3 regions of the Shewanella sp. cp20 genome follow, and region 2 is predicted to be linked to each of the others. Evidence: predicted binding sites of a transcription regulator. Region 2 holds the regulator's gene; each other region holds the start of a gene.
What was found. The regulator NrdR, encoded in region 2, represses ribonucleotide reductase genes. The targets are predictions, from matches to a motif close to AAACACNANATNTNGTGTTT.
Positions count from the first base shown of each region.

Region 1: the regulator NrdR is predicted to act here: its motif matches at 1,276-1,295, upstream of nrdD (anaerobic ribonucleoside-triphosphate reductase).
Region 3: the regulator NrdR is predicted to act here: its motif matches at 8,223-8,242, upstream of nrdA (class 1a ribonucleoside-diphosphate reductase subunit alpha).

Region 1 is NZ_JPII01000017.1:393,040-403,430, reverse strand. It holds gene nrdD (anaerobic ribonucleoside-triphosphate reductase) at 1-1,244, opposite strand, end outside; gene DB48_RS06385 (hypothetical protein) at 1,495-2,190, opposite strand; gene rssA (patatin-like phospholipase RssA) at 2,339-3,286, opposite strand; gene DB48_RS06375 (DEAD/DEAH box helicase) at 3,503-4,846, shown strand; gene DB48_RS06370 (DUF3010 family protein) at 5,162-5,602, shown strand; gene DB48_RS06365 (YgjP-like metallopeptidase domain-containing protein) at 5,679-6,182, shown strand; gene DB48_RS06360 (peptidoglycan DD-metalloendopeptidase family protein) at 6,294-7,550, opposite strand; partial or broken gene DB48_RS06355 (SbcC/MukB-like Walker B domain-containing protein) at 7,796-10,391, opposite strand, start outside.
Region 2 is NZ_JPII01000029.1:145,470-155,860, reverse strand. It holds gene DB48_RS11800 (riboflavin synthase) at 1-641, opposite strand, end outside; gene ribD (bifunctional diaminohydroxyphosphoribosylaminopyrimidine deaminase/5-amino-6-(5-phosphoribosylamino)uracil reductase RibD) at 648-1,796, opposite strand; gene nrdR (transcriptional regulator NrdR) at 1,849-2,322, opposite strand; gene glyA (serine hydroxymethyltransferase) at 2,448-3,701, opposite strand; gene DB48_RS19700 (DUF3943 domain-containing protein) at 4,004-5,632, opposite strand; gene ettA (energy-dependent translational throttle protein EttA) at 5,880-7,544, shown strand; gene DB48_RS11770 (MBL fold metallo-hydrolase) at 7,857-8,744, shown strand; gene DB48_RS11765 (metallophosphoesterase) at 9,048-10,136, shown strand.
Region 3 is NZ_JPII01000048.1:96,766-107,156, reverse strand. It holds gene sppA (signal peptide peptidase SppA) at 1-1,118, opposite strand, end outside; gene DB48_RS16410 (oxidoreductase) at 1,284-3,299, shown strand; gene DB48_RS16405 (YciI family protein) at 3,553-4,083, shown strand; gene yfaE (class I ribonucleotide reductase maintenance protein YfaE) at 4,264-4,638, opposite strand; gene nrdB (class Ia ribonucleoside-diphosphate reductase subunit beta) at 4,613-5,743, opposite strand; gene nrdA (class 1a ribonucleoside-diphosphate reductase subunit alpha) at 5,803-8,091, opposite strand; partial or broken gene DB48_RS20635 (HAD family hydrolase) at 8,561-9,225, opposite strand; gene ubiG (bifunctional 2-polyprenyl-6-hydroxyphenol methylase/3-demethylubiquinol 3-O-methyltransferase UbiG) at 9,281-10,009, opposite strand; gene gyrA (DNA gyrase subunit A) at 10,308-10,391, shown strand, end outside.

The DNA.
Region 1 (10,391 bases), on a different contig from region 2:
GCGATCCGCGGCAGGTTCAGGCTCACGACACCCAGGTTGTTGCGCCCCTCGTGCACCAGCTCGCCTTCCTCCTCATAGGTGCCGAGGAAGCTGCGACAGCCCATTGGTGTCTTAAAAGAACCGGTAACCTTCTCGACCTGTTCGTAGTTGAGGATATCCGGGTACATGCGCATCGACGCGCACTTGAGCGCCATCTGCTTGATATCATAGTTGCAGTCGCCAACCTTATGGTTAATGCCGTCGCGAATGGCAAACACCAACTTAGGGAAGACGGCCGTCTTACGGTTCTTACCCAGGCCTGTCATGCGCACCTTCATCATAGATGACTGAATCAGGCGCGACTCCCAAGAGGTGCCCAGGCCGAAACCGAAGGTCACAAAAGGTGTCTGGCCATTGGCGGTGTGCAGGGTATTTACCTCATACTCCAGCGACTGGAAGGCGTCGTGACACTCCTTCTCCGTCTGCGCCGTGGCAAAGGCCTTGGCGTCTGTGATCCCCCAAGTCAGCGCGACCTGATAGTGCTTGTCGTAACTCTTGGCAACGAAAGGTGCCAGCACCTCATCGATACGGTTGATGGTGGTGCCGCCATAGATATGGCTAGCCACCTGGGCGATGATCTGCGCCGTCACTGCAGTGGCGGTGGAGATTGACTTGGGGGTTTCGATCTCGGCGTTACCCATCTTGAAGCCGTGGGTCAACATGCCGGCCAAGTCGATTAGCATGCAGTTAAACATGGGGAAGAAAGGCGCATAGTCGAGATCGTGATAATGGATCTCGCCCGACTCGTGGGCCGCCACCACATCTTTTGGCAGAATATGGCGTGTGGCATAGTGCTTGGCGACAATCCCCGCCAGTAGATCCCGCTGAGTCGGGATCACCTTAGAATCTTTGTTGGCGTTCTCGTTCAGCAGCGCGGCATTGCTCTGCTCCACCAGACCACGGATCTCGCGGTTGAGGCGACTGCTCAACTCACGATGGATATCCCTGTCATGGCGATACTCGATATAGACCCTGGCGAGTCGCTTGTAGGGGCCTTCCATCAACTGGTTTTCGACCGCATCTTGCAGGTCATGAATATCCACCTGCTCGAGCTCTGCCACCGTCTGGCGTACTTGTAGGGCCACCTCGGTGGCATAGGCAACATCATCAATACCTGCCGAACTTGCAGCGGCAATCACTGCATCCCGAATCCTTGTTTCGTCAAAAGGCGTGCGGTAACCATCCCGCTTAATAACCACTGGCATTGTTCAATATCTCCTCAAGTAACGGCCAAATTAACACCATATATAGTGTTAATATGGACGATGAACACAATATGTAGCGCATTAAGCTACAAGTTAGGCTCAAGTACCTTGATCCAGATCATTAATTTGCGGATGGATTTTTTTAACACAAGATTACTGCCAACTGAGCCACTTATCGTCAAAACTGGCCTTGACCCAGCCGGCAAAGGGAGCTAGATGCGGGATAAAAATGGGACAAACTGTGAATAAATTACGTAATTCTTTTAGATAGTGACAGATAACGCTGTAGTTGCCCGGAAGCCTGTTGCGAACTTCCTGAGGCAGACGCCAATTGCATGGTCGACTTGAGTCCCTGCCACATCGCCTTATCGTTCTGGGTCAGCCCGTGTTCCCCCTGAACAAACACCGCCAGTTGCGCCGACACCCGCGCCGCCTTCTGGTTCAGCCCCTGGCTATCGAGACTGTCCATCTGCTTTAGCACAGACTCGGCGTCATCGAGCATGGCGAGCATCACGCTGTCGGGCTTACTCTCCTTGAGCTGCGCTCGCTGGCTGGCAATAAAGTCAAGCAGCGAGGGCTTTGACGCATCCCCCCTTGGGATCTCAAAGCCGGCCTGGCCCAGGCGATTGAGCTGGTTTTCCGACAAGATGCCGTCCTGATGCAGACGCTGAATTAACTTAGGAATGTCGCCAAGACCAAATTGCCCCTTGGAAAAGAAATCTTTGGCCATCGCCTCTATCTTTTGCGCCCGCTGTGCTCGTGGCGAGAGAAACACCGCCTCCTGTGGGATCTCTGGTCCGCCAGCTTTTGCCTGGGTGTCCTGGTGGGACAGCGTCACCTTGTCGCTGGAAGATGAACTATCGACATCTGGGGTGTCTGTCTGGCCATAGGTGTTGGCGATCAGGTTGGCTTGTGACCCCGTAATGGCCTGGCTAATTGAATTCATTGTCAATTTTTCGACTGCTGCATGAAATATCCAGGCAAGCAGCAAAAACCAGGCCAGAGATAACCTAGGCTAGAGAAAACTCATGTTAGAAATAACTCAGGCCAGAGAAAACCCGCGTCACAGAAAACCCGGGGCACTTATCTAAAAATTAGTGACTCTCCAGCTCATCGACTCGAGCACGGATAATATGAGCCACCTGCTTCACCGCCTCATGCCCCGCCTCGATAGCCTCGCTGGCGCGGTGAAACTCCATGGTGCCTATCTCCATCACGTTAGGGGTGATCAGGATATCCGGCGGATCGCCCATCAGGCGTACTCGCTTGTGGCGCTGCTCCAGGATATCCATCGACTGCGACATCACAGCCAACATTCCGGGCTCGCTACGATTACCCAGGGAAAACTTATCGGTCAGCCCGCTGACATAGTCTCTTCCCCTTGCCAGGAGATCCATGAAGCCGCTCTCCAGCTCCTTCTCGGCTTTCACCAGCTCGGCTTCGCTGGCCTTCACATCGGAAGAGATGGCCACAGGTAACTGCTGTTGGCGCGTCTTCCTGTGTGCATTGAGATCCACGGCGATCACCAGATCGACCCCCATGGCACGACTCACAGACACGGGAACCGGATTGACCACGGCGCCGTCCACCAGCCAGCGGTCGCCGACTCGCGCCGGTGGTAAGATCCCCGGCATAGAGCAGGAGGCGCGCACCGCATGACGCAGATTGCCCTGCTTAAACCAGATCTCCTGCCCGGTATAGAGGTCGGTTGCCACCGCGGCGAAAGGCATCTGCATCTGCTCGATGTCCAGGTTGCCGATATGCTGCTGCATCACGTCAAACACCTTCTCGCCACCAATCAGTCCGCCCTTGCGCCAACTGAGATCCATCAGGCCTAGCACGTCCCAGCTGGAGAAGCTGCTGACCCAGGCCTCTAAATCCTCAAGATTATCCTGCGCATAGGCGGCGCCCACCACGGCGCCGATAGAGCAGCCTGCCACCTTATTGGGGAAAATCCCCATGCTCGCCAGCTCGTTTAGCACCCCGATATGGGCCCATCCCTTAGCCGCGCCACTCCCCAATGCAATGCCGATATTCGCCATCTTCTCTACTTCTCTCCCTGGGACGCGATCTGCCTTAACCACGCCGCGCCGTATGTTGTCTTTGTTTTCATCATAAGCCAAAGCGCGCTCGGGCACAGCCCGTGACACTAAAAATTAATCTCGACATTCGGCTGATAAATCGGTATCGCGCAAGTCATGGCTGAATCGCGCTTAGCGATGTATAATGCGCGCCTATCTATATTTTGGAGCACAGCATTGCAATTTTCAGATTTTTCACTCGATAAACGTCTACTGACCAGCCTTGAACACATGGGCATCGACACGCCGACCGAGATCCAAACGCAATCGATCCCCGTAGGCTTATCGGGAAGAGATCTCATGGCATCGTCTAAGACGGGCTCGGGCAAGACCCTCGCCTTCCTGTTGCCAGCAATGCAGCGCGTCATCGCCACCAAGGCCCTCAGCAAGCGCGACCCCAGGGTCTTGATTCTGCTGCCCACTCGAGAGCTGGCCACTCAGGTCTACAGTCAGCTGCGACTGCTTGTGGCTAACACCCAATATAAGGCGATCAAGATCCTCGGCGGGGAAAACTTTAACGACCAGGCCAAGGCGCTGGCCAAAGACCCTCACTTCGTGGTGGCCACACCCGGCCGCCTGGCGGATCATCTGGCCCAGCACCACCTGTTCCTCAACGGACTCGAACTGCTCATCTTGGATGAGGCCGACCGCATGCTGGATCTGGGCTTCGCCGAGCAGCTAAAGGCGATCAACCTGGCCGCCGATCACAAGCGTCGCCAGACCCTGATGTTCTCGGCCACACTGGATCACGGCCAGATCAACGAAATCGCCGCCGAGCTTCTCAAAGACCCCGAGCACGTGGCCATCGGCGCCTCTCACGTAGAGAACCAGGATATCACCCAAAAGATCTACCTGTGCGACAACCTCAGCCACAAGGAGCAGCTGCTCACCCGCCTGCTGCAGCTCGAGCCGCACAAGCAAGTGATCATCTTTACCGCTACCCGCGGCGATACCGACCGCCTGGCAACACTGCTGGCCGAGCAGGGCTTTAGCACCAGCTCCTTAAGCGGTGAACTGAAACAGGCGGCGCGCAACCAGATCATGGATCAGTTCAGCCGCGGTCAGCAGCAGATTTTGGTCACCACAGATGTGGCCTCTCGCGGCCTGGATCTGCTCAACGTCTCCTTGGTGATCAACTTCGACATGCCAAAATTTGCCGAAGAGTATATTCACCGAATCGGCCGCACCGGCCGCGCCGGCGCCAAGGGCGATGCTATCTCCCTGGTGGGACCGAAAGACTGGTTCAACTTCAAGCAGGTACAAAGCTTCCTGCAGAAACGTTTCGAATTTAGCGAGCTTGAGGAGTTAGCGCCTACCTTTAAGGGTCTAAAAGACAAGCCCAGCCAGGACAAGCGTCAGGGTAAGAGTCATGCAAAGCCTAAGGCCAAGACGACCAAGGCTAGCCGCAGCGACAAACCTAAACAGCAGCGAGATAAACGCTTTATCACCGGCGTCGATGTAGGAGATGCGCCTATGCTGCGCAAACCCAAGTCGAAACTGCAAGATACGCCGGAAGAGTAAGCATCAAGGACTGAACTAGTACACGTAAGCGAGTAGACATAGGCGAGTACAAATAAGCTATTACGAATAAGCGGCCACCTAAGGCCGCTTTTTAATGTCCTGAGCCGCTCACCATCACTTTCCCCCTAGAGCAGCTTCCCCTGACCAGCTCCCCCAGACCAACACTCCATGACGCTCCCTGCGGAAACGGCGCCAAGTCGCATGATTTAAACCGAGCAATAGGCAAGTGCGGCGATTTTCACGCAACAAGTAGTGCTCAATCGCAGCAATTAAGGTTACAATAGCGGCCATTGATTTTTTTATATTAGGGTTATCATGAGAGTTTGTGGCGTTGAATTAAAAGGTGGCGAAGCCATCATCTGTTTGTTGAGCTATGAGGGTGAGACCTTTAACATCCCTGATTGCCGTTCTCGCTCACTGACCATCTCTAATTCGGCCAGCACAGAGTCGATCAAAGAGTTCCACTTTGCCTTCAGCAAGCTGATGCAAGACTATAAGGTCGACGAAGTCGCCATCATAGAGCGCGAGCAGAAAGGCAAGCTGGCAGGCAGCGCCACCAGCTTCAAGATGGAAGCAGCCATTCAGCTTTGCGGCCTGCCGGTACACCTAGTCTCACCGGTCAACATCAAAGAGCAGCTCAAGCGCAATCCGCCCATGGTCGATTTCGACGGTCTGGACTTGAAGCGTTTCCAAAAGAGCGCCTTCGAAGTAGCCTACTGCTACCAAAACAAGTGCATCTTTACCAAGAAAGACTAAGCATCTTGCCGGGCCACTGCGCCCGGCTATCTCTTCGACCGCGACGTCAACGTCGCCAGCTAATCAGCACCTAGTTATGTCATCACTGCCCTATCTACAAGGCTATCGACCCGAACTCATCAGCCAGGTCAATGAACTCATCGAGACCAATCGACTGAGGACGGTGCTCGAGCGCCGTTACCCAGATAGCCACGCTATTCGCAGCGACAAGGCCCTGTATGACTACACCATGGCGCTGAAGAACCGCTACCTCAAGAAGTCATCGCCCCTAAGCAAGGTGATATTTGACGATAAGATCACCCTCAAGAAACAGGCGCTGGGGCTGCACAGCTATGTGGCCAAGAATCATGGTGGCAAGATCAAGTCGAAGAATGAAATCCGCATCGCCGCCAGGCTCAAGGAGGTTCCCGAGCCCCTGCTGCGCATGGTGGTGGTACACGAGCTGGCGCACCTTAAAGAGAAGGATCACAACAAGGCCTTCTATCAGCTGTGCTGCCATATGCAAGGCGACTATCATCAGCTGGAATTCGATCTGCGCCTATGGCTCACCATGCTAGATCTCGAGGCGCAAGAGGCCTAGCACTGACAGTGCATGAGGCTTAGCCTGACAGCTCAATAAAACTCGGCCATAAAAAAAACGCCACAAGATGTGGCGTTTTTTTATGGCAATCTTTTTATGTATGAACCGAGCTTAACTCTGACCCATCATCATCTGGCGCACCTTGACCAGCTGGGCAAACTCATTCATCTGCTTCTTCGACAGCTTACTCGCCATGGGGATATTTGCCTTCATGGGATCCACCGGACGACCATTGATATGAAACTCATAGTGCAGATGTGGCCCAGTGATACGGCCCGTCTTACCCGACAGGGCGATCACCTGTCCGCGGGACACACGTTGGCCCTTATGTACCAAGGCCTTAGAAAGATGCAGATAGCGGGTACGGTACTTGTTGCCATGATCGATCACCACATATTTACCCGCATATCTATGGTCGGTCACCAAAGAGACGATGCCATCACCAGGGGCTACCACCTTAGTGCCGACAGGCGTGGCGAAATCGGTACCATTATGGGGCGCGGTGCGACCCGTCACCGGATGGTGACGATGGCGGTTGAAACGCGAACTGATACGGTAATTTTTCTGTAGCGGAACACGCTGGAAGGCGCGCGCCAGGCTGCGGCCCTGATCGTCATAGAAGTTGCCATCGCTGTTTTGATAGGCGTTAATCTTGCTGCGTCCACGCTCAATGGTGACGGCTAAAATATCGCTGTTGCCCGTGACTTCCCCATCGATATATTGATCGCTCTTGAGCACCGAGAATCGGTCGCCTGCACGCAGATCCCGGGCAAAATTGAGCTTCTCTTTCAGCAGGGTCTCGATGCGTTGGATCTCGCCGGCATTGAGGCCGATACCTTGAGCCGACAGATAGAAGGAACCTTGGATCTCGCCGCTTAGGGCCCTGTCCTGCCAGATCCCGTCGATGTTGATCTCATCGACACTGAAACCACCCTCTTCGTAACGGCTAAACACCACCTGGCGCGCCGCATTGAAGTAAAGTTCGAGTTTCTCCAGCTGACCCGAGTCGTCGAGCCAGAAACGTATAATGTTGCCGGGCTTTAGGGTATCGAGAGCCAGGATATTGAGATCCGCCTCCAATACCTTGTACATGGTCTGCTGATCGACATTGGCCTCAACAAACAGGCCGCTTAGGGTATCGCCGGACACGATTGTCTTTACAAAATCCGCATGAGACACGGTTTCGACCGTTTCATCGCTCAGGTGCAGGTTAGTCACCAGAGATTCAATATCCAGCGCAACGGGAATGCGTTGTGGCAGCGCCTGTTTTTGGCTCGGCCACAACAGCGCCGCGCCCACAACCAGGCCCGCCGCCAATAAGATCTTCTTGTGAGGCGCGGGTAACGCCATGATACGGGATTGAGACATGCTCAAAAAAGAAATTTTACCTGCGCGCAACCTGTGCCTCATTTTTCATTATTATGCTTTTCATTAGACCCCAAAACCCCATAAAACATAGGGTCGATGCCAAGTTATATCAAAAATAACGGCATTTACAAACCGATCGACAACACAATTTAATGGAATATATAGAGGTTTTCGGCCGCCAAACAGACAAAAAAACTAAAAAGGCGCTGAAAAGCCAATCAATATCAGCACCTTCTTAATTTCGGTTAAGGTAAAACTAATTTAATTTCGCTGCCCTCGGCGCTCTTGTGGATATCGATGCGGCTAGTGATCTGCTCCTTCATCTCGGTGACATGGGAGATCACTCCCACCATGCGCCCGGCCGATTGCAGATCCATCAGGGTCCTGATGGCCAGCTCAAGAGAATCCTGATCCAGACTGCCGAACCCCTCGTCGATAAACAGGGTATCTAACTTGATACCACCGGCGTAGGCCTGCACCACATCCGACAAGCCAAGGGCCATAGACAAGGCCGCCATGAAGCTTTCGCCGCCGCTCAGAGTCGCCACAGATCGCACCTTGGCCGTGTAGGCATCTTCGACCTCAAGCTCCAGACCTGAGGCCTTATTGCCCTTGGCCCGCTCCTCCTTACGTAACAGGCGATAGCGCCCCTTACTCATCAGCTGCAACCTGTGACTGGCTTCTAGCAAGACATCGTCCAGCAGCACGGAAAGCACGAAGCGCTGTAGGCTGATCTTGTTACCCGTATTGCCGTTGGCCACATCGGCAAGGGTGCCGACCACGGCATATTGCTGCTCGAGCGCATCGGCCTTAAGGTCCAGCGCCTCGAGCTGCTCCTGAGTTTGACTGAGCTGCGCCGCCCTGGCACTCAGCTTCTGCCACTGCGCCAACGCCTGCTGCATCGCCTGCTGGGCGTCCATTTTCTGCTGCTCGAGGACGGCGATATCCGGCGCCTCACAGTCCGCTAACGCCTGGGTTAACTGAGACAGGTTGGCTTGATGTGTGATTAGCGCCTGCTCGAACGCCTTTATCTGGTTTGCCAGCTCGCTCTGCTCTGCCTCCGTCAGGCAAGCCTGCTCAAAGTCAGCAACACACTCAAACTCTGAGGTGTCGAGCGCCTGTTGGAAGCTCTGAGTCTCTTGCTGGGCAAGCGCTTTGATGTCCTCAAGACGACCGCTGGCCGCCTCCAGTGAAGCCTTGGTGGCGGCATTGTCTTGCTCCGCCTTGGCGTGCGCCGCCCTCACCGCTTGCTGACGTGACTTAAGCTCTGCGATGGTTTGAGTGAGCTCTGCAATGGCCGCGCCGACCGTCGCCGCATCGCTGAAGCCCTCGGGAATGGCCGCGCTTATCTGCTGATACTGTCCCTTGTCGCTGGCCAGCTGCTCGGCCAGCTTGGCGTAAATCGCACGTGTATCGTCCAACGCGGTTTGTAACTCACGTCCCTGGCGCTCACTGCTCTCAATCTGAGTATCTAACTGGGCAAGCGATGCCTGTGCCGCCTTGGCCCGTTCGAACGAATCGCCGAGATCTGCGAGTCGCGCCTGATGTTGCTCGAGCGACAGGCCGGCCGCCTCGCCCAGCTCCTGTGTAAGCTGATCCGCGCTCTGCTGCAGACTTTGCAGCGATTGCTTAAGCAGCTTAAAGTCACTGCGGGCCTGATGCAGCAGATTGAGCGCGTCGCTCTCTGCCTGCTTGGCGCTCGCCAGCGCCTCATCGCTTGGCAAGTCAAACTCGCCCTTGGCGGGCGCCGGGTGTTCCAGGCTTCCACAGACGGGGCAAGGCTCGCCCGGCGCTAACTCTGCCGCCAGGCGCGCCGCCTGACCGCGATGCCAGCTCAGCTCCAGGCGTTTGTGGGCATCGATCGCCTGCTTATGCTTTTCGGCCAACTCACTACCAGCGACCTTAGCCGCCGTTAACTTCTGCTCTAAGGCCGCTATTTCCTGCCCTTGCATCTGCCAACGCTCAAACACCTTGAACTGGGCGCGCGCATCGCTAAGCGCCTGCTGCAACACGAGCTGCGGCTCTGCCTCACGCTTAAGCGCCTCACGACGACTGGCCATCTCCTGGCGGGCCTGATTCAGCTGTTCCAGCTGCTCGGCGCTGCGCTTACCACTGGCCTCGGCCGCCTGCATCTTGGCCTGACCATCCGTAAGCTTCTGGCTCAGCTGGTTCAGCTGCTCAAGCTGAGGAGTCAAGGCCTCCAGCTGAGTCAGGCGCTGCTGCTGGCTCAATTGTTCCTGCTCAAGCTCACCCAGCCGCTCAAATGCCTGCCTGCTCTGCACTAATGCCTGCTCGGCACTCGCTTGGGCCTGCTGGCACATCTCTAGATGCCGGGTGGCGCTTTGTTGCTCGCCGAGGCGTGAGCGCATCGCCCGGTACAGGGGGCTCAGACTATTTGCCCGGCCCGCCGCCTGCAATCTCTGCTGCCACTGGGTCGCCTCGACCTGACGGGCCTTCAAGGCTTCACCCTCGCTCTGCAATTGCTGCAAGCGATTAAAATCGCCCTGTAACTTCAAGCCCTGGTCCAGATGCTGATTGGCCGCCAGCAGGCTCTGCTCGCTCTGCTGCTTTTGTGTCTGGGCAAGTGTCAGCTCGGGCGCGATACTCTCTAGCTCGTCCGCCAGCGCCTGGTCGCTCTCAAGCGAAGCGCCTTCCAGGATACCGCCGCGGCGATTACGCATCGCCTCGACGTCGCGTCGAATACCGGCCGCCTGCTGTTTGAGTCGCTCCTCTATGCAGCGGTAGATGTGGGTCTGAAACAGCTGGCTGAAGTCTTCTCTCTGGCCTTGGAGTCGGCCATCAAGAGCTCGCGAAACTTGCCCTGGGGCAGCACCATCACCT
Region 2 (10,391 bases):
AACAGATCCATGGTGACCTTTGATTCTTTCGCTGGATTTTCCTCTGAGTGAGAGAAACTCAGCAGGCGCTCTAGGTGCCGGGCGATCAGATCCACCTCGATGTTGACCCTGTCACCCGCCTTGAGATCAATAAGCGTGGTTTCGCTGGCGGTGTGAGGCACTATGGTCAGGCGAAAACGCTCGCCGTCCACCTCGTTCACCGTCAGGCTAACGCCATCTATGGTGATAGAGCCCTTATGGGCGATATAGCGCGCTAAGCCCTTAGGCGGCGTCAACCAGAATTCGATCGCCTTGCCGCGATACTGCCTGTCGTCCACGCTGGCCACGCCGTCGACGTGGCCGCTTACCATATGTCCGCCAAGACGCGTAGTTGGGGTGACCGCCTTCTCCAGGTTGACCTTCTGCCCCACCTGATAATGGGCAAAGCCGGTCAAGGCCACGGTTTCGGCGGAGATATCGGCCACATAACCATCGACCATCTGCTCGACGACGGTCAGGCACACGCCATTGGTGGCGATGCTGTCACCCAATTTAACGTCACTTAAGTCCAGCTTGCCGCTCGCCACGGTCAGGCGAATATCATCGCCGCGACGCTCAATTTTTCTCAGGCTGCCCACAGCCTCGATGATCCCTGTAAACATGACTAACTACTCTTTATCGATCGGTAAATGATTGTGACTTAATTGAAAGGTAAGGCGTCTGTCGGCGCCGATGCGGCGATCGTCACACAGACGCAGGCCGGGTAACTGTGCCATCTCAGTATAGTCTGGCAGGGCCAGCAGGTTACGTCCGTGGCCGCCTAAGATCTTGGGCGCCTGATACAGCACCAACTCGTCCGCCAGTCCCTGTGCCATGAAGGCACCGGCCAGAGTCGCCCCGGCCTCCACCATCACACTGTTAACTTGCTCGCCAAGGTGTTCGAGCAGCGCCTTTAACGGCACCTGGCCATTGTCGCTGGTCAGTTGCAGCTGACTCACCTGTTCGGGCCAGGCATTCACAACCTCATCGGGATAGGGCTGGCAGCTCACCAAGAGCACGGGGGACTCAGTGTCAAACAGCTTAGGCTTGGCGCCAAGACGCGCGCGAGAATCGAGCACGACACGCAGAGGCTGACGAATATCGGCATCCGCTAGTTGCTCACTTAAACAACCTAGCTCCCCATGTCGCACGTTCAAACTTGGGTCGTCGGCCAGTACCGTCTCTATGCCTGTCACCACGGCGTCGAAACGGGCGCGCATGCGCTGCACGTCACGGCGCGCCTCGGGGCCGGTGATCCATTTAGACACGCCATTGGAAAGCGCCGTCTTACCATCGAGGCTGGCGGCCAGCTTGATGCTTACCCAGGGCAGCCCGGTGCGCATCCGCTTCATAAACCCGGGGTTGAGGGCGGCGGCCTCTTCTTGCAGCAGGCCGACCTCGACGCGAATACCGGCATCCTCGAGCATCTTGATGCCCCGACCGGAGACCTGAGGGTTTGGATCGGTGACCGCTACCACGACGCGGGAAACCTGCGCCTTAATCAGCCCCTCGGCGCAGGGGGGCGTGCGGCCATAGTGACTACAGGGCTCCAGGGTCACGTAGGCTGTGGCGCCTTTGGCGTTATCGCCCGCCATACGCAGGGCATGCACCTCGGCATGGGGGCCACCGGCGGCGATATGAAAGCCCTCGCCCACAAGGGTCTCCCCCTGGACGAGCACGCAGCCCACATTCGGATTGGGACGGGTGGTGTACTGGCCCTTGCGGGCCAACTGGATGGCACGCGCCATCATCTGAGAATCAAATTTGGACCAGGCCATGTCTGGATCGCCATCTCTTGAGAATAATTGGGGAAGCCCCGCTACGCATAATCTAAGACTTGCCCGGTTTGCTCTTATCGTTTTGCAACTTGGCAATCGCCTCGCCGAACTCGGAGACATCTTCGAAGGCGCGGTACACTGAGGCGAAGCGGATATAGGCCACCTTGTCGAGATTGACCAGGTGATCCATCATCAGATTACCTATCATCTTAGAGGTGACCTCGCGCTCGCCCGTGGCCCTTAGGGTAGATTTAATCTTGCTGAGCGCCTGCTCTATCTCGTCCATCGACACGGGGCGCTTCTCGACCGCTCTGAGCATGCCGCCACGCAGCTTGTCTTCATCGAAGGGTTGGCGGCTGCCATCTTGTTTCACCACTCTGGGCATCACCAGCTCGGCGCCTTCGAAGGTGGTAAATCTCTCGTGACAAAGCAGACACTCGCGACGACGACGCACCTGATGACCATCGGCCACCAGACGAGAATCAATCACCTTAGTGTCGGTTGCGCTGCAAAACGGACAATGCATTGAGCCTCCAGCATATGCTAATCGGTATCTTGGGGAGCTTTCCCTTGAAATAGATACAAAAATGGCCGCTACCAATATTAACATCAGTAGCGGCCATCGGAGTTTACCCGATTTAACCCTTAAGGTTAACCGTAAACAGGGTACTTAGCGCACAATTCAAGCACCTGGTTCTTCACGCGCTCGATAGTGCCTTCGTTGCTGATGTCATCGAGAATGTCACAGATCCAGTTAGTCAACTCAACCGCTTCTGCTTCTTTAAAGCCGCGACGCGTGATGGCTGGCGAACCGATACGCAGACCCGAGGTCACGAAAGGTGAGCGTGGATCGTTAGGCACTGAGTTCTTGTTTACCGTGATGTTGGCACGACCCAGGGCCGCATCGGCATCTTTACCCGTGATATCTTTAGCGATCAGATCCAGCAGGAACAGGTGGTTTTCTGTGCCGCCAGATACCACATCGAAACCACGCTCGATGAAGGTGTTAGCCATCGCCTTAGCGTTAACCACAACCTGCTGTTGGTAAGCCTTGAACTCAGGAGACAAGGCTTCCTTGAAGGCCACCGCCTTACCGGCGATAACGTGCATCAATGGGCCACCCTGACCACCTGGGAATACCGCCGAGTTCAGCTTCTTGTACAGGTCTTCGTCGTTTGCCGCAGACAGAATGATACCGCCGCGAGGACCGGCTAGGGTCTTGTGAGTCGTCGAAGTCACCACGTGTGCATGTGGCACTGGGTTAGGATAGACACCGGCAGCGATAAGGCCTGCAACGTGAGCCATGTCAACAAACAGGTAAGCACCAATCTTGTCGGCAATCTCACGCATGCGCGCCCAGTCGACGATACCAGAGTAAGCAGAGAAACCACCAATCATCATCTTAGGCTTGTGCTCAACGGCCAGACGCTCCATCTCGTCGTAGTCGATCTTGCCAGACTCGTCGATGCCGTAAGGCACTATGTTGTACAGCTTGCCAGAGAAGTTTACTGGTGAGCCGTGAGTCAGGTGACCACCGTGAGCCAGGTTCATACCCAGTACGGTATCGCCTGGTTGCAATAGCGCCATGTAAACTGCGCTGTTAGCCTGTGAGCCGGAGTGAGGCTGAACGTTAGCATAGGTCGCACCGAACAGTTCTTTGGCGCGCTCGATAGCTAGGTTTTCGACGATATCGACATGCTCACAACCACCGTAGTAACGCTTGCCAGGATAACCTTCGGCGTACTTGTTCGTCAGCTGAGAACCTTGAGCCTCCATCACACGAGGAGAGGTATAGTTTTCCGAGGCGATAAGCTCGATGTGCTCTTCTTGACGACGAGTCTCTTCCTGGATCGCTTCAAACAGTTGCGGATCAAAGTCGGCGATGTTCATCTCTTTTTTCAGCATTGGTCACTCCAGCTGTAAAGTCTTATTAAGGTAGGGTTGCGCGGTATTCTACAGTGCATTCGATCACAATCCCAGCATTTGCGACATGAAATTAGTTGCGATTCAAGCTGAGAAATGTTCATCAAAATGCCCCTTACAACAAAAGTCGGGCGATTAAGCCCTGTTTTGCCAAGACTCCTTTTTTGCAAGGGACAAAATGGCTGGTTTACAGCCTTTTGAACGAAAACACTGTTTTATTAATCCAACAAAAATGACGGCGCCGGACCGTCATTTTGCATTAGTAAAGGTAATCAGTAAGGTAATCAATAATGGTATTCGAGTTGCAGCCAACTACGCTGCTCCGTGTCGTCGAGGCGGCTATAGATGCCAGGGTTGTCGATACCGTGAATTTCGCCGCTGCGATCGATCCGCTCATGGTGCAGACTCAGGGTCAAATCGCCGCTAACACCATAGCTGAGATAGATCTCATACCTGTCTCTCGCGTCATCAAAATCCAGGTCGCTGTTGTTGGGATTCCACAGCGGCGTGCGCTCATTCTCCCTGTCGTTGATCGAGGTCCAGCGCTGAGACTTAAGGCGCATGCCCAGCAAGAGGTTGCGGTAACTGGCCTCCAGCGACAGATTAAAGGTGTGGCCCCAGGCGTAACCATACTCTCCCTCCCAAAGCACTGATTTAGTGCCCCAGAAATGCCGCCCCTGAGACAGATAATCTTTGGTCGCGAACGGCTTCACCATGGCAAAGTCACCAAAGAGATCGCTGCGCAGATCGATATTGATATCTTGAGTCGACCAGTTGGCCCCAAACGACAGTCCGAGTAGATTGACCACGGCGTAGAAATCTTCATCCAGCTCCAGCCCCAGGCTGGTATATTCCATGCCCGTCGATGGGCCGACATAGAAGCTGTGAGACCAGTCGCTGGCCAGTCCCCCGCCTCTATGTTTGCGGCCGTAGCTGCCCAGCAAGAGTTGCGTGGCCATCTGCCACTCCTCCACGCCCTCTTGAGAGAGGGCCGTCTCCATCATCATCTCGACCCGGCTTGGGGTGCCGCTCAGTGAATCATACTTGCCTTCGCGGCTGTCGATAGCGGCGCGCATCCCCAGCATCGCCATGGTGCTGCTGACGTCCGCCTCGTCCTTGCTGGCATAGCGCACGCCGGTATAGACGGAGAAGCTGTCTTTGGCCTGGCTGCGATCGAACCTGCTAGGGCTCTGGTAGCCAAACCAGCCCCGCACCGCCCGCGAGGGGTTAAACAGGTAGCTAAGGCCCGCTGGCAGCCAGCCCTCTTTGGCGGCCAGCATCTCGGTAAACTGATACAGGCTCTCCCCCAATACCGCGCCGCCCCAGGTGGTGACTATCTGATCGTTGATGCTCACCACTTCCTTATACTCGGCAAACACCTCCCAGATGGTAGAGGCGGCAAAGGTGCCCAGAGTCGACTCGTAATAGTTAAAACCATGGTTACGAAACGCCTGATAATAGAGGGCGCCGGCGTAGGCATGGCCCCAGTTCATGCCGATATCGTTATCATCATATTTCCACGACGCACCAGTGGTCAGCCTGTCGTAGAAAAACTCGGCCGCATTGCCATCGATTTCATAATCGAAATCGTCTTCCATGGCCTGTGAGCCTGTCTTATAGAGCAGCTCACCCAGCACCAGCACGGTAGAGATCTCCAGCGTGGCTCCCCACCAGTCCTTCTCGCTAAGGGTATCTTTTTCACTAAGGACACCTTTTTCACTAAGGGCTTCTTTCTCTAAAGAGGCATCTCCATCACTAGCCAGCGCCGAGTAAGTCACGGGGCGATCTGTCTGTGCCACTAAAGGCAATGTCTCAACGACTTGGGACTGAGTATCGGCTAGCGCAGGGGCTGACAATAGTAGGCTCATGCCGCCAAACAGGGAGGCGGCAAAAAATGGGGGGGTGGCGTTCAAGATCGATCCCTTATCTTTGTGGTTATTTTTGTCTTTATTTTTATTGGTGCCCAGGCATCACCTAACAGGCGGCCAGCCTAGGTTGCGCAGATGTTAACAATTTTTACACTAGGTCACAAAACAAAAACGCCTCACTATGGGAGGGGTGATAATGCGAGCTAAAATCTCCCACCGAAAATCCGATTTAAGTTCTAGGGCGATTACAGTAGAATTGCCCCCATTGTTTCGTCAGTGAGTAAACTTTTTTATGGCTCAGTTTGTATACAGCATGCTACGCGTGGGCAAGATAGTCCCGCCGAAGAAGCAGATCCTCAAAGATATTTCCTTAAGCTTTTTCCCCGGCGCCAAGATTGGCGTATTGGGTCTCAACGGTTCGGGTAAATCTACCCTGCTGCGCATCATGGCCGGTATCGATACCGAGATCGAGGGTGAAGCGCGTCCAATGCAGGATCTTAAGATAGGTTACCTGCCCCAGGAGCCTAAGCTAGATCCCCAACAAACCGTGCGTGAAGCGATCGAAGAAGCGGTAAGCGAGGCCAAGAACGCCCTGACCCGTCTCGACGAGGTTTATGCCCTGTATGCCGAGCCAGATGCCGATTTCGACGCCCTTGCCAAAGAGCAAGGCGAGCTGGAAGCCATCATCCAGGCCCAGGATGCCCACAACCTGGACAATATTCTCGAACGCGCCGCTAACGCGCTGCGTCTGCCAGATTGGGATGAGAAGATTGAGGTGCTATCAGGTGGTGAGCGTCGCCGTGTGGCTATCTGTCGTCTGCTACTTGAAAAACCAGATATGTTGCTGCTGGACGAACCGACCAACCACTTGGACGCCGAGTCTGTCGCCTGGCTTGAACGCTTCCTGCAGGAATACACAGGCACAGTTGTGGCCATTACCCACGATAGATACTTCCTCGACAATGCCGCCGGTTGGATCTTAGAACTCGACCGTGGCGAGGGTATCCCCTGGGAAGGCAACTACTCTTCATGGCTAGAGCAGAAAGACGCCCGTCTGCAACAAGAATCGGCCGCCGAGAGCGCTCGCCAGAAGACCATTGCCAAGGAGCTCGAGTGGGTTCGTCAAGGTGCCAAGGGCCGTCAGTCAAAGGGCAAGGCGCGTATGGCGCGCTTCGAAGAGCTGAACACCAACGACTACCAGAAACGTAACGAGACCAACGAGCTGTTTATTCCGCCAGGGCCACGTCTTGGTGACAAGGTGATCGAGGTCAACAACCTGACCAAGTCTTATGGCGATCGGGTACTTATCGACAACCTGAGCTTCAGCGTACCTAAAGGCGCTATCGTCGGTATTATCGGCGCAAACGGTGCCGGTAAGTCGACTCTGTTTAAGATGATCAGCGGCGCCGAGCAGCCAGACAGCGGCAGCATCGAAGTGGGTGATACGGTACAGATCGCCTCGGTGGAACAGTTCCGCGATGCCATGAACGACAAGGCGACCGTATGGGAGGAGATCTCTGGCGGTCAAGATATCATGCGTATCAACAACACTGAGATCCCGAGCCGTGCCTATGTGGGCCGCTTCAACTTCCGCGGCGGCGATCAGCAGAAGATCATCGGCACTCTGTCGGGCGGTGAGCGCAACCGTGTGCATCTAGCCAAGCTGCTCCAGGCTGGCGGCAACGTGCTGCTCCTCGATGAGCCCACCAACGATCTCGACGTCGAAACCCTGCGTGCACTGGAAGAAGCCCTGCTGGAATTCCCAGGCTGTGCCATGGTGATCTCGCACGACCGTTGGTTCCTCGACAGAATCGCCACCCATATCCTGGACTACCGCGACGAGGGTCAGGTGAACTTCTACGAAGGTAACTACACCGAATATTCGACCTGGCTGAAAGAGACCCTGGGCACAGATGTGATTGAGCCGCATCGTCTCAAGTACAAGCGCATCAGCTAATCGGCGACGATTGCGGTTTATATGCCGCATGACAATCTGCGTAAGTCGAACAAAAACGGAGGCAAAAGCCTCCGTTTTTTATTTGCTCAGCCACTCAATTCTGGAAACTCCCCAACCTCTCGATAGCGGATTCATCATGCATTTCGCACAACTAAACCAATAAAGGCCGCCATTAGTTCAATTTAAGATACAAACAAGTACAGATAACCGCGTTTATCAAACACCAATCTCCCTATACTCTGTCGCATCCAGTCACGGCACCATCCGCCGCGATATAACCTCTTTATTTCCATGACAGCAGGTAAGATCATGATGAAAAACCTTAAACAGCGACTCCTAACGCGTCTTCTCGCGCCGACATTGCTACTCGTTGGCCTAAATAGCCAGGCCGCCCCTCTGGAGGTCAGTCAATTTAATCCGGGGGCGAGCAGTATCTTTGCCGTCTCATCCAGCCTTATCAGCGGCGAAAATGAGGTGATGCTGATCGATGCCCAATTTCAAAACAAGGATGCTCTGTCTCTGGTCGAGCTGATCAAGGCCAGCGGTAAACGTCTTAGCCAGATCTATATCAGCCATAGCGATCCTGACTTCTATTTTGGGCTGGCAACCCTTCGCCAGCACTTCCCCCAGGTGAAGATAGTCTCTACACCGGCGACTCGACAGGCGATTGCCGCCTCCATGGAAGGAAAACTGGCCTACTGGGGACCCATACTCAAAGATGATGCTCCCAAGGCGCTGATCTTGCCCGAGGCCGTCACCTCAGACACCTTAAGCCTCGAAGGAGAGGAGATCATCATCAAAGGCTTTGACGGCCCAGATGCCAAACATACCTATCTCTGGGTGCCATCGGCCAAAACCATTACCGGTGGAATACAGGTATTTGAGAATATGCATGTCTGGATGGCAGACAGCCAGACTCAGGAGGAGCGACAAGTGTGGCGCGACCAACTCAAACAGATGCAGACCCTCAATCCCGTCAAGGTGATCCCAGGCCACTACGCCGGCGAGGCCACATTCGACATCAACGCCGTCCAGGCCACCCTGGACTATATCACGGCGTTTGAAAATGCAGCGGCAACCGCCAAAGATGCGGCCGAGCTCGCGCAGAAGTTACGAAGCCTTTATCCCGACTATCAGCCTGATGCCGCGCTGGAGATCAGTACCAAGGTGATCATGGGAGAGATGCGCTGGCCCATGTAGACAGCCAGTGACATAAGCCTTTGACAGAATAACATAAGCCTTAACTCGCAGGCCGCGCGCTACTCCCCTACTATCCTGTAGCGCGCTGTCTGTGCTGCACTAGAATCAGGCCGATAGAGAGCTAAAGAAAAGACAAGGCCTTTTCGAAATAACTTTCTCTAAATAACCATCTCGAAATGACCTTGACTTGAAAATCTGTAGGCTTGAAAAACATTCAACTTCCCCGCAACTGCTCTTCACTCTCCATTGGTGATAACATGAGTGCAAAGCTCAAGTATCACTAAAATAATAAGAGAGTTACTCTTGAAAAGAACCATTTTCGCCTTGTATGGCGCAACGCTTCTCACTTTCGCCACGCAAGCCTCGGCTGACACACCAAATCAGCAAGCGTCTGTTGCTACCCTCAACGACGGCCCCTATCTGTTTGACAGCAACAGCGGACAGCAAAATGCCCAGTGGATCTGTGCCGGTAAACTGAAACAGACTGCCGTTGCAAACAAGCGCCTCACCAGGCCCAATCATTGCGGCGAGCTCCCCGAGCCCATGCTCAATCCGCAGGCCACCGAAGTACTGGCCGACAGCTATCAGGGCGTCGATAAGATAGTGGCGCTCAGCGATGTCCATGGCCAGTATGAGGTGCTGATCAAGCTGCTGCGCAGCAACAAGATCATCGATCAGGATAACAACTGGGCCTTCGGCAAGGGCCATATGGTGATGACGGGGGACATGTTTGACCGTGGCCCTCAGGTCAACGAAGTACTCTGGTTCATGTATCGACTCGACAGACAGGCCAAGGCCGCCGGTGGCCAGCTACATCTGCTGATGGGAAATCATGAGCAGATGGTGATGCGCGGCGATCTACGCTACGTCAATGACAAGTATCAGACGGCCAGTACCCTGCTTAATCGCCAATATCAGGAGCTCTATGGCAAAGACAGCGAACTCGGCCAATGGCTGCGCAGCAAGCACACTATCGTTAAGATAAACGATACCCTCTTTCTCCATGGTGGCATCAGCCAGGAGTGGGTCGACCGAGAGCTGACACTGGACAGAGCCAACCGTCTCTACCGGGAAAATATCGACAAGACTAAGCCCGAATTGAAACAAGATGAGCTGCTTAACTTTCTCTTCTTCGGTAACGGCCCCACCTGGTATCGCGGCTACTTTAAACCCGACTTCGATACCCAGGAACTGGCCAATATCCTGAATTACTTCAAAGTCAAACGCATCGTTGTGGGCCACACCTCACAGACGCGAGTGCTTGGCCTTTTCGACAACCGGGTGATTGCCGTCGACAGCAGCATCAAGCTGGGGCAATCTGGCGAGCTACTCCTCATAGAGAAAAACAAGCTTATCCGCGGTCAGTATGACGGCACACAGACGCCCCTTTGAGCCCGCTAAGCTCAGCCTAAGCGCAGGCTAGACTCAGTCTGGCGCTCCTTCTATCGAAGACGTGGCGATGGCCAAAAATAAAGCCATCGCCACGTCTAAGCCTCTAAGCCTCTAAGCCTCTAAGCCTCTAAGCCTCTAAGCCAAATCCTAAAACCTGAAACCCAAAGCCCCCCTGAATCCGACACAATCTAGCGGTCTAAATCGACTCAAGAACGTAATGAGGACCTCGCAATTCAAGCCAAGTCCCCTGCTCAT
Region 3 (10,391 bases), on a different contig from region 2:
CTGTCGACTCTCAGTACGACCGCTTTTACCTTGTCGTCGAATCTGGCCTTACGTAGCAGGGCAGAGGTGCTCTCGCCGCCGATCTGGCCTGCTGCCTGGTGGCCATTGAGAATGTTACCCTTGGCCACTATGATGCCAACGGCATCGTGCATCAGCACAGGCGGGAATTGTTGAATAACGCTCTGGTAGTCATAGAAGCTAATCTGCTTGAAACTGTGACCCTCTTTGGCTTTACCAACTTGCTCTACCATGTCCAGACGGAACTGCTCGGCCGAGGCGAGTTTATCGACCCAGCCAAGGTTCATCGCCATCTGTGATGAGCGGCCTTTGGCCTTGTCGAGTTCGCTAAGGTAACGCTCGGCGCTGAGCATGAGGTCTTGCTGCTTGATGCCGCGGTTCTCACTGACCGTGGCTTCGTAGCTATCCCAGATATCTTGCAGCAGTTCGCGGTTGGCCGATTTGGCGGCCTCAGACATATCGTCGCGCATGAAGGGCTCGACCGCAGACTTAAAGGTACCCACCCTGAAGACGTGCGCCTTGATCTTGAGCTTGTCCAGTGCCGACTTGAAATATTGACGATAGCGGCTCAGGCCTTCGATCTCCACCGAACCCTGGGGGTTGAGGTAGATGGTATCGGCGAAGCTCGCTAGGAAGTACTGGTTTTGTCCATACCAGTTGCCCATGGCAATAATTGGCTTACCCGAGTCTTTAAAGCGACTTAGTGCATCGCCTATGCTCTGTAGCTTGCTGATCCCCGTCCATCTTAGGTGACCAATGTCGAGCACTATGGCGGAGATACGCTTGTCGCTGGCGGCGTTATTGATAGCATTTAGCAGATCGGCGAGCAGGATCTCGCCATCACTCTGGCCCCCTTTGCCACTCTTCATGGCGGCCTCGATGGGGTCCACCTGGCGCTTTTGCTCAACTACGCTACCGGAGAGATCCAGCACTAATGCTGATCCCTCTTCGACGGTCGGGCTCTCCTCGCCGGCGAGGATCACAACTAATAGGGCGATAAAACCGAAGAAGAATAGATTTAAGATCACCTTGCGTGTGGTATTCACCACCTTCCACAAGGTGGAAAAGATCCGTTTAAATATTGAGGGCTTAGCGGACATTATCCACTCCTTTATGACTCTGATCCCTCTATGCTAACTGAAAATAACCATGGGGGCGAAACACAATTGTAAATGAATCTTAAGCTTTGGCATGCATTGAGTATTGAGCAAAATGGAAACAGCGGGTATGCTGATTTAAATCACTTGTTTTAAAAGGATGTTTAAATGTCGTTTCCGCATTTATTAGAACCCTTAGATCTTGGCTTCACACAACTGAAGAATCGTGTGCTTATGGGCTCCATGCACACAGGTCTCGAAGAAGAAAAGGGCGGTTTTGAGAAACTGGCAAAATTCTATCAAGAACGTGCTGCCGGTGGTGTTGGTCTGATTGTCACCGGTGGGATCTCGCCGAACCTCAGAGGCCGATTGGCGCCTAATGCCTGTCAGCTTAGCTTTCCCTGGCAGGTGGCCAAGCATAAAATCGTCACTCAGGCGGTACACCAGGCAGGCGGTAAGATCTGTATGCAGATCCTGCATGCCGGACGTTACGGTTATCATCCTTTTTCACAGGCGCCGAGCAAGATAAAGTCGCCTATTACGCCTTTTACCCCGTCGGCCATGTCGGGACGTCAGGTAAGAAGCACCATTAAAGATTACGCCACCACGGCGGCGCTGGCTAAGAAGGCGGGCTATGATGGCGTCGAAGTGATGGGATCTGAAGGCTACCTCATTAATCAGTTTATCTGTGCCAGAACCAATAAACGCAGCGATGAATGGGGTGGCGAATTTAGCCAAAGAGCCAGGTTCCCGGTGGAGATCGTCAAGGGGATCCGCGAGAAGGTCGGCAGCGATTTTATTATCGTGTTTCGTCTCTCTATGCTGGATCTGGTGGATAACGGTTCTTCCTGGGAAGAGGTGGTGCAGCTGGCTAAATGGTTGGAAAGCGCCGGCGTGACCATCATCAACACGGGCATAGGCTGGCATGAGGCCAGGGTGCCGACCATTGCCACCAGCGTGCCTCGCGGCGCCTTCGCCTGGGTCACCGAGCGCCTCAAGCAAGAGGTGAGTGTGCCACTTATCGCTACCAACCGCATCAATACCCCTGAAATAGGTGAGCAGATCATTGCATCGGGTCAGGCCGACATGGTCTCAATGGCCCGTCCATTCCTGGCCGATGCCGAGTTCGTCAATAAGGCGGCGGCTGGAGAGAGCAAGCTTATCAACACCTGTATCGGTTGTAATCAGGCCTGTCTTGACCATACCTTTGCGCTGAAGCGTGCCACCTGCCTGGTTAACCCCAGGGCCTGTTATGAGACTGAGCTTAACTTCACGCCAGCTAACAACAAGAAGCGCATCGCCGTCATGGGCGCAGGACCTGCCGGCATGGCATTTTCCATCTATGCCGCCAGCCGTGGCCATCAGGTGGTGCTGTTTGAGGCCAAAGGCGAGGTAGGCGGTCAATTTAACCTGGCCCGTAAGATCCCGGGCAAAGAAGAGTTTGACGAGACCATACGTTACTTCACCGAACAGATGAGGTTGCACAAAGTCGAACTCAGGCTCAACACCCGACTGGACGCCTCAGTGGTTAGAGACGAGCCCTTCGACGAGGTGGTGATTGCCGCAGGTGTCGTCCCAAGAGCGCTCGATTTACCTGGCTTTAAGAGTCCCAAGGTGGTGAACTATCAACAGGTTCTCAATGGCGAGGTTGAGGTCGGCGAGCGGGTAGCCCTTATCGGCGCCGGCGGCATTGGTTTCGATATGGCCCACTATCTTGGTGAGCAGGAGTCGACCACGCTTAAACCCGATACCTGGCTGAAGCAGTGGGGTATCGACAAGTCCTATGGCGAGCGAGGCGGTTTGACCACACCTGAGTCTGAACATCCAAGCCGTAAGATCTATCTGTTGCAACGTAAAACCAGCAAGATGGGTAAGGGGCTTGGCAAGACCACTGGTTGGATCCACCGCGCCGTGGCTAAACATCACGATGTCGAGATGCTAAACGGCGTCAGCTACGAGAAGTTTGACGAACAAGGCCTGCATATCACGGTGGATGAAGAGGCCAAGGTACTCGAGGTCGATAATGTGGTCTTGTGCGCGGGGCAAGAGTCCAACCGCAGCCTGGTCGATGAAATGAAAAACAGCGGACTGCCGGTACATCTGATTGGCGGAGTGGATGTCGCCGCAGAACTGGATGCGAAACGGGCGATTCGCCAAGGCGCCGAGCTGGCCGCAAGCATCTAAACTGGCTGGCTTAAACTAGCATCGAGTACAAAGAGCGGTAGCTGAATTCATCGCGTTCTTTGCTAATTCGACGTTTTATTAAGTAAAAGCTAACCTTATGGGTTAGCTTTTTTTATACCCTTGGCATACCTTAAGTGAATGCTTTATGTGAGCTGAGTGAGAGTGCCGTGAGAATAGGGTGAGAGTGCGGTGGGAACACGGTGAAAGCTCAGTAAAAACAGCTAAGTTAACCCTTAGATATGGGGATGAAATAATGAAAACAACGAAAGCCACCATCATGGCCAATACCAATATTAAAGCTAAGACCAAAACTACCAGTAAGACGAGAGCTGATGGATTACTGCTCAGCCTGTTGTGCTTGGTAACGGCCCTGATGCTTGCCGGGCCCTTAAGGGCCGAGACCTATGACGCTGAGCTGGCCGCCAAGGTCGGTGCCGATGAATATGGCATGAAGCGTTACGTGATGGCCATGCTCATGAGCGGCCCTAATCGCGACCAATCCGAAGAAGAGGCAGAGCGGCTGCAGCGGGCACACTTGGATAATATCACTCGATTGGCCGAGGCTGGCAAACTGGTGCTCGCAGGCCCTTTCCTGGAAGAGGGGGCGCTTAGGGGGATCTATATCTTCAACGTCACCAGCGTCGAGGAGGCTAAGGCCTTAACCGAATCCGATCCCGCCATTAAGGCCGGTCGCCTGGTGATGGAGCTGCATCCCTGGTATGGCAGCGCCGCCCTGATGGAGGTTAATCGGCTGCACGATAAGCTAGCGAAAAAAGCGATCTAACTTACAGCGCAGTAAGATAGCTGAAGACTGCCAAAGCATTATTCTCGGTTTGTCTGATGCTTTTCTGATGGTTTGTCTAGGTTGGCTTTGGCTAAGTTTTTGTTTAAGGCTTTGGCTTAGGCTCTGTATAAGGTTTTTTAAGGCTATGCCTTAGCGGGGAGCTAAGTGAGTATCTGCGAGTCAGTCGGCGGTGCAGGCCAACTCGATAGAGACTTGTGCGGTAACGACCTCTGCCCCCTGGGCCGAGAGCGCCAGATCCAGATCGCCATCGGGATGACAGCAGCAGGGCAGGCACTCATCCTCTTCCAGCTCGACCAGCGGCTCGGTATGGTAGACGACACTGCCGCGATTGACCTTGGTCTTACAGGCACCACAAAAGCCGTTGCGACACTCAGAGAAGATACGAACTTTCTTCTGCTCGAGCGCCGCCAACAGGCTCTGGTGGTTGCTGGTATAGAGTAGGACAGGTTGCCCTTGAAGGCTCACGATAGGAGCCTTCTTAAAGATCGCCTTGTTAAAGGCCTCTTTCTTATAGATCAAAGTCGGCAAACTCACTTTCGTCGACAGAGGCGTCGATCTGACCCACTAGGTAAGAGGATACCTCGACTTCCTGTGGCGCGACCTGTACCGAATCACTCTCCAACCAGTTCTTCATCCACGGCAGAGGGTTGCTCTGATCGGCATATGGGCTTGCCAGGTTGACCGACTTCATACGCTCGTTGGTGATGTACTCGACGTATTGGCAGAGGATCTGTTCGTTCAGGCCGATCATAGAGCCATCCTTAAACAGGTACTTGGCCCACTCTTTCTCTTGCTCGGCTGCCTTAACGAAGATATCGATCGCCTGCTGTTCGCACTCTTTGGCGATCTCGGCCATCTCAGGATCGTCCTTGCCGCCTTGCATCAGCTTAAGGATATGCTGAGTGCTGTTAAGGTGTAGGGCTTCATCACGGGCGATGAGGCGGATGATCTTGGCGTTACCTTCCATCACCTTACGCTCGGCGAAGGCGAATGAGCAGGCGAAGCTGACGTAGAAGCGGATCGCCTCAAGTACGTTAACCGACATCATGCACAGGTAGAGGGCTTTCTTGATCTCTCGGGTGGTGACCACTAGGGTCTTGCCGTTGATCTCGTGAGTGCCTTCGCCCATCAGATGATAGATCTGGCTGAGTTCGATCAGGTTATCGTAGTAATCGGCAATATCGCTGGCACGCTTGAGGATCTCTTCGTTCTGGACGATGTCGTCGAATACTACCGAAGGATCGTTCACGATGTTACGAATGATGTGGGTGTATGAGCGAGAGTGAATCGTCTCGGAGAAAGACCAGGTCTCGATCCAGGTCTCCAGTTCTGGCAGCGACACTAATGGCAGGAAGGCGACGTTTGGCGAGCGTCCCTGAATAGAATCCAGTAGGGTCTGATACTTGAGGTTAGAGATAAAGATATGCTTCTCATGATCCGGCAGCGCCGCATAATCAATCTTATCTTTGCTGACATCCACCTCTTCTGGACGCCAGAAGAAAGAGAGTTGCTTCTCGATCAGCTTTTCGAACACTTCATATTTTTGCAGATCGTAACGGGCAACGTTAACCGATTGACCGAGAAACATGGGTTCCAGCAGGGCATTGTTAGGTGTTTGACAAAATGTTGAATAGGCCATTTTTCTATCTTCCGATAAAGGGGGCTAGGCCCCCTGATAAAAGGTTAAAACACGTAGAGTTAGATCTTACAGGCGCCGCCTGCACAGCTATCGTCTTCTTTCTCAATGGAGGTGATATCGTCATATTTATCTGACGCACCGTCACGTGTGTTGTGATAGTAAAGTGTCTTCACACCATATTTGTATGCCGTTAGTAGGTCTTTCAGCAGCACCTGCATAGGCACCTTGGCGCCTGGGAAGCGGCTTGGGTCATAGTTGGTGTTGGCCGAGATAGATTGGTCAACAAACTTCTGCATCAAGCCTACCAGCTGCAGGTAACCTTCGTTGCCTGGCATGTTCCAAAGTAGCTCGTAGCTGTACTGGTACTTCTCGAAGTCCGGTACCACTTGCTTGAGCTGACCGTCCTTGCTGGCTTTAACGCTGATAAGACCGCGTGGAGGCTCGATACCGTTAGTCGCGTTTGAGATCTGCGATGAGGTCTCAGATGGCATCAGGGCCGACAGGGTCGAGTTACGCAGGCCGTGGGTCTTGATCTCCTCACGTAGCGTTTCCCAATCCAGGTGCAGTGGCTCGTCACAGATCTTATCGAGATCGCGCTTGTAGGTATCGATAGGCAGAATACCCTTGGCGTAGTTGGTCTCGTGGAAGGCAGGGCAGGCGCCTTGCTCTTTTGCCAACTTCATCGAGGCCTTCAGCAGATAGAACTGGATCGCTTCGAAGGTCTTGTGTGTGATGCCGTTGGCGCTGCCGTCTGAGTAACGTACGCCTTCTTTAGCCAGATAGTTGGCAAAGTTGATCACACCAATACCGAGCGTACGACGATTCATCGAGCCTTTGTGCGCCGAAACGATCGGGTAGTCTTGATAGTCGAGTAGGCTATCGAGTGCACGCACGGCAAGATCTGCCAGGCTTTCGAGCTCGTCCAACTTCTTGATGGCACCCAGGTTCAATGCAGATAGGGTACACAGGGCAATCTCACCATCGGGATCGTCGATGTTGTTTAGCGGCTTGGTCGGCAATGCGATTTCAAGACACAGGTTAGATTGACGCACCGGCGCAACCTTAGCATCGAACGGACTGTGAGTATTACAGTGATCCACGTTCTGGATATAGATACGACCCGTTGAGGCACGCTCTTGCATCATCAAGGAGAAGAGTTCTACCGCCTTGATCTGCTTCTTACGAATGCTCTCATCTTGTTCATATTTCACATACAGACGCTCGAACTCGGCCTGATCTTCGAAGAAGGCGTCATATAGACCTGGTACGTCTGATGGGCTAAACAGGGTGATCATGCCGCCCTGAATAAGACGCTGGTACATCAGCTTGTTGAGCTGCACGCCGTAGTCCAGGTGACGAATACGGTTATCTTCTACGCCGCGGTTGTTCTTCAGCACCAGCAGAGACTCAACCTCAAGGTGCCACATCGGGTAGAACAGGGTTGCTGCGCCGCCGCGAACGCCGCCTTGTGAACAAGACTTAACCGCCGTCTGGAAATACTTATAGAAAGGCAGACAACCTGTGTGGAACGCCTCACCACCGCGGATTGGGCTGCCCAGCGCGCGGATACGGCCAGCGTTGACCCCGATGCCAGCACGTTGCGACACATATTTCACGATAGAAGAGGCGGTCGCATTGATAGAGTCCAGGCTGTCGCCACACTCGATCAGTACGCAGGAGCTGAACTGACGTGTCGGCGTACGCACACCTGACATGATAGGTGTCGGTAGCGAGATCTTAAAGGTCGAGGTCGCGTCATAGAAATCTTTAACGTACTGAAGACGCGTCTCTTTCGGGTAGTTGGCAAACAGACAGGCCGCCACCAGAATATAGAGGAACTGCGCGCTCTCGTACACTTCGTGGGTGACACGGTTTTGAACCAGGTACTTACCTTCCAGCTGCTTGACCGCGGCATAAGAGAAGTTCATGTCGCGCCAGTGGTCGATATAGCTGTCGAGTGTGTCTAACTCCTCGCGGCTATAGTCGTTAAGAATATGCGTGTCATATTTGCCTAGCTCAACCAGCTTCACCACATGCTCGTATAGCGAAGGCGGCTCAAATTGGCCGAAGGCTTTCTTGCGCAGGTGGAAAATGGCCAGACGTGCAGAGAGGAACTGGTAGTCTGGTGATTCTGGCGAGATAAGGTCGGCAGCGGCCTTAATAATGGTTTCGTGGATCGCTTCAGTTGGAATTCCATCATAAAACTGAAGGTGTGAACGTAATTCGACTTCCGATACTGAGACATTATTCAGTCCTTTGGCCGCCCAAGTGATCACTCGGTGGATCTTATCGAGATCGATAGTTTCACGTTCGCCACTGCGCTTCGTGACTTGCATATTGCTGTTCATTGAAGATAAGCCTTGAATTAAATATCGCTAGGGGTGAAAAGCTCCACCCTACGTTTCCATGTAAAAACAATCGAAGATGTTAAAAAAGTACCTGAGCACTACTGCAGTTCTAGTGGCTTCGACCGCCGCCCATACACAAGATATGGTGTTTTTTCTTTTATAGGATACAAGATAGTGAGGTTGGTGGGATATTGCAAGCGGGTTTTTAGGGGACAAGTTGTGGATATCTTGGGGGTAAACCAAAGGGTTAGTAATGGCTTACCTTTAACCCTTGTTTTCAATTACGATAGCAATGCCGGGTCAAGATTTAGACGACCGATCACGCCTAACACGAAAGCTAAAATATTGGCCAGATCCTATGGATCTTTTTGTGCTAAAAAAGGATCGCGCTCCCAGTCAGGACTACTTTTTACTGATGCGTCACACGCCCGCACACGAGAGCATGTGATTCATCTCCCTTAACAGACACTTACCCCTGTTTTAGCAGCTCAAGTACCTTAGATGGCGCCTCGAAGCCAAAGTCGTGCGGCCATAGGTGTGCGTGGTCATTGTTTCCAATATAACCCCAATGCGCGATGCCGCCGAGCATGTCACTATTGCGGGCCGCCTCGAGGTCTCGTTTGGCATCGCCAAGATAGAGAATATGCGCACAGCTCACACCCAGTTGCGATGCGGCCAGCCGCATCGGCGCGGGATGGGGTTTACTCTGGGTGGTGGAATCGCCGCTGATGATGGCTGGCATCTTACTGGCTAATTCAAGCCTGTGCAGCAGGGGCCTAGCAAAGCGCCCGCCTTATTGGTGACGACCCCATAGGGGATACGCTGGTCGCTAAGGTGTTGCAGCAGGGGCTGCATACCATCAAACAGCTTGGCCGCCTGGCCATTGACCCTGTGATAATGAGTAAGTAGCGCCTGCTGGATGGCCGCTTTCTCTTCATCATTAAGATGGGGCTGAGCGGCTTCGACCAAGGCCAGGCTGCCATGAGACGCCGCAAAGCGAATATCTTCCAGCAGTTGACTGGGCAGTCCGAAGTCGTTTAGCGCAAGGTTTAGCGCCAGCACGAGATCTGGCGCCGTGTCGACTAAGGTGCCATCGAGGTCGAACAGCACACCTTTTATCTGCACTGTATCTATAGCCACTGCATCGATAGGCATTGCATCGATAGACATCGAATCTGTCGCCAACCCTTTAGTCATCCTGTTTAACCGTGGCGATCATATAGTTGACGTCTAATGACTTGGTGTAGCGGAAGATATCGGTCAGCGGGTTATAGGTGATGCCAGTGGCGTCGACGCACTCTAGCTCCACCGCATCGGCCATGCCAATGAGTTCAGATGGCTTGATGTACTTCTTATGGTCGTGGGTGCCCACAGGCAACATCTTAAGTAGATACTCGGCGCCAAGCACTGTCTCAACATAGGCCCTCAGGTTGCGGTTGATGGTCGAAAAAAACACATAGCCGCCAGGCTTGACCATGTCGCTACAGGCCTTGATCACAGAGGCAGGGTCGGGCACGTGTTCGAGCATCTCCATGCAGGTGACTACATCATACTGACCCTTATGGTTATCTCTGTGGTGCTCAGCCGTGTCTTGGATGTAGTTAATCTCAACGCCCATCTCTAAGGCGTGAAGTTTAGCGACATCGAGGGGCTCGGCGCCCATATCCAATCCATCTACCTTAGCTCCCAGACGCGCCATGCTCTCTGAGAGGATACCGCCGCCGCATCCGACATCCAGCACACGCTTACCAAACAGGCCACCGACGGCTTGATCGATATAGTTGAGTCTTAGGGGATTGAGCTTATGAATAGGTTTAAATTCCCCTTCGGGATCCCACCAAGTGGCAGCCATCTTCTCAAACTTGGCAATTTCTTGCGGATCGACATTGGCATTGTTAGTCGCAGAAAGGTTAGACACGGACAGTCCTCACAAGGGGATAAATGATGTTGCTATTATACCCATCGCCTTAGATAAACAAAGGAGAAGCCAGCGAAAATGTCTGCTTAGTCATCAGATTGCTGTTAAAGCGTTCATTCTACCTAAAACCAACTTAGGTTTTACGCCGTAAACAGATATTTGAGGTGAAATTTCAATAGGGTCTAGCGCCTTTAAATATCTGTGTTAGAATGCCAAATCACGTTTTCAGGCTTGATAAAATATTGCCTGGTTTTTAAGCAGTATTTTGTTGGCTAAATTTCAAGGGATCGAGCAGTTTATGACTGATCTGGCTTCATCTATAACACCAATTAATATTGAAGACGAATTAAAGAATTCATATTTGGATTACGCCATGAGCGTG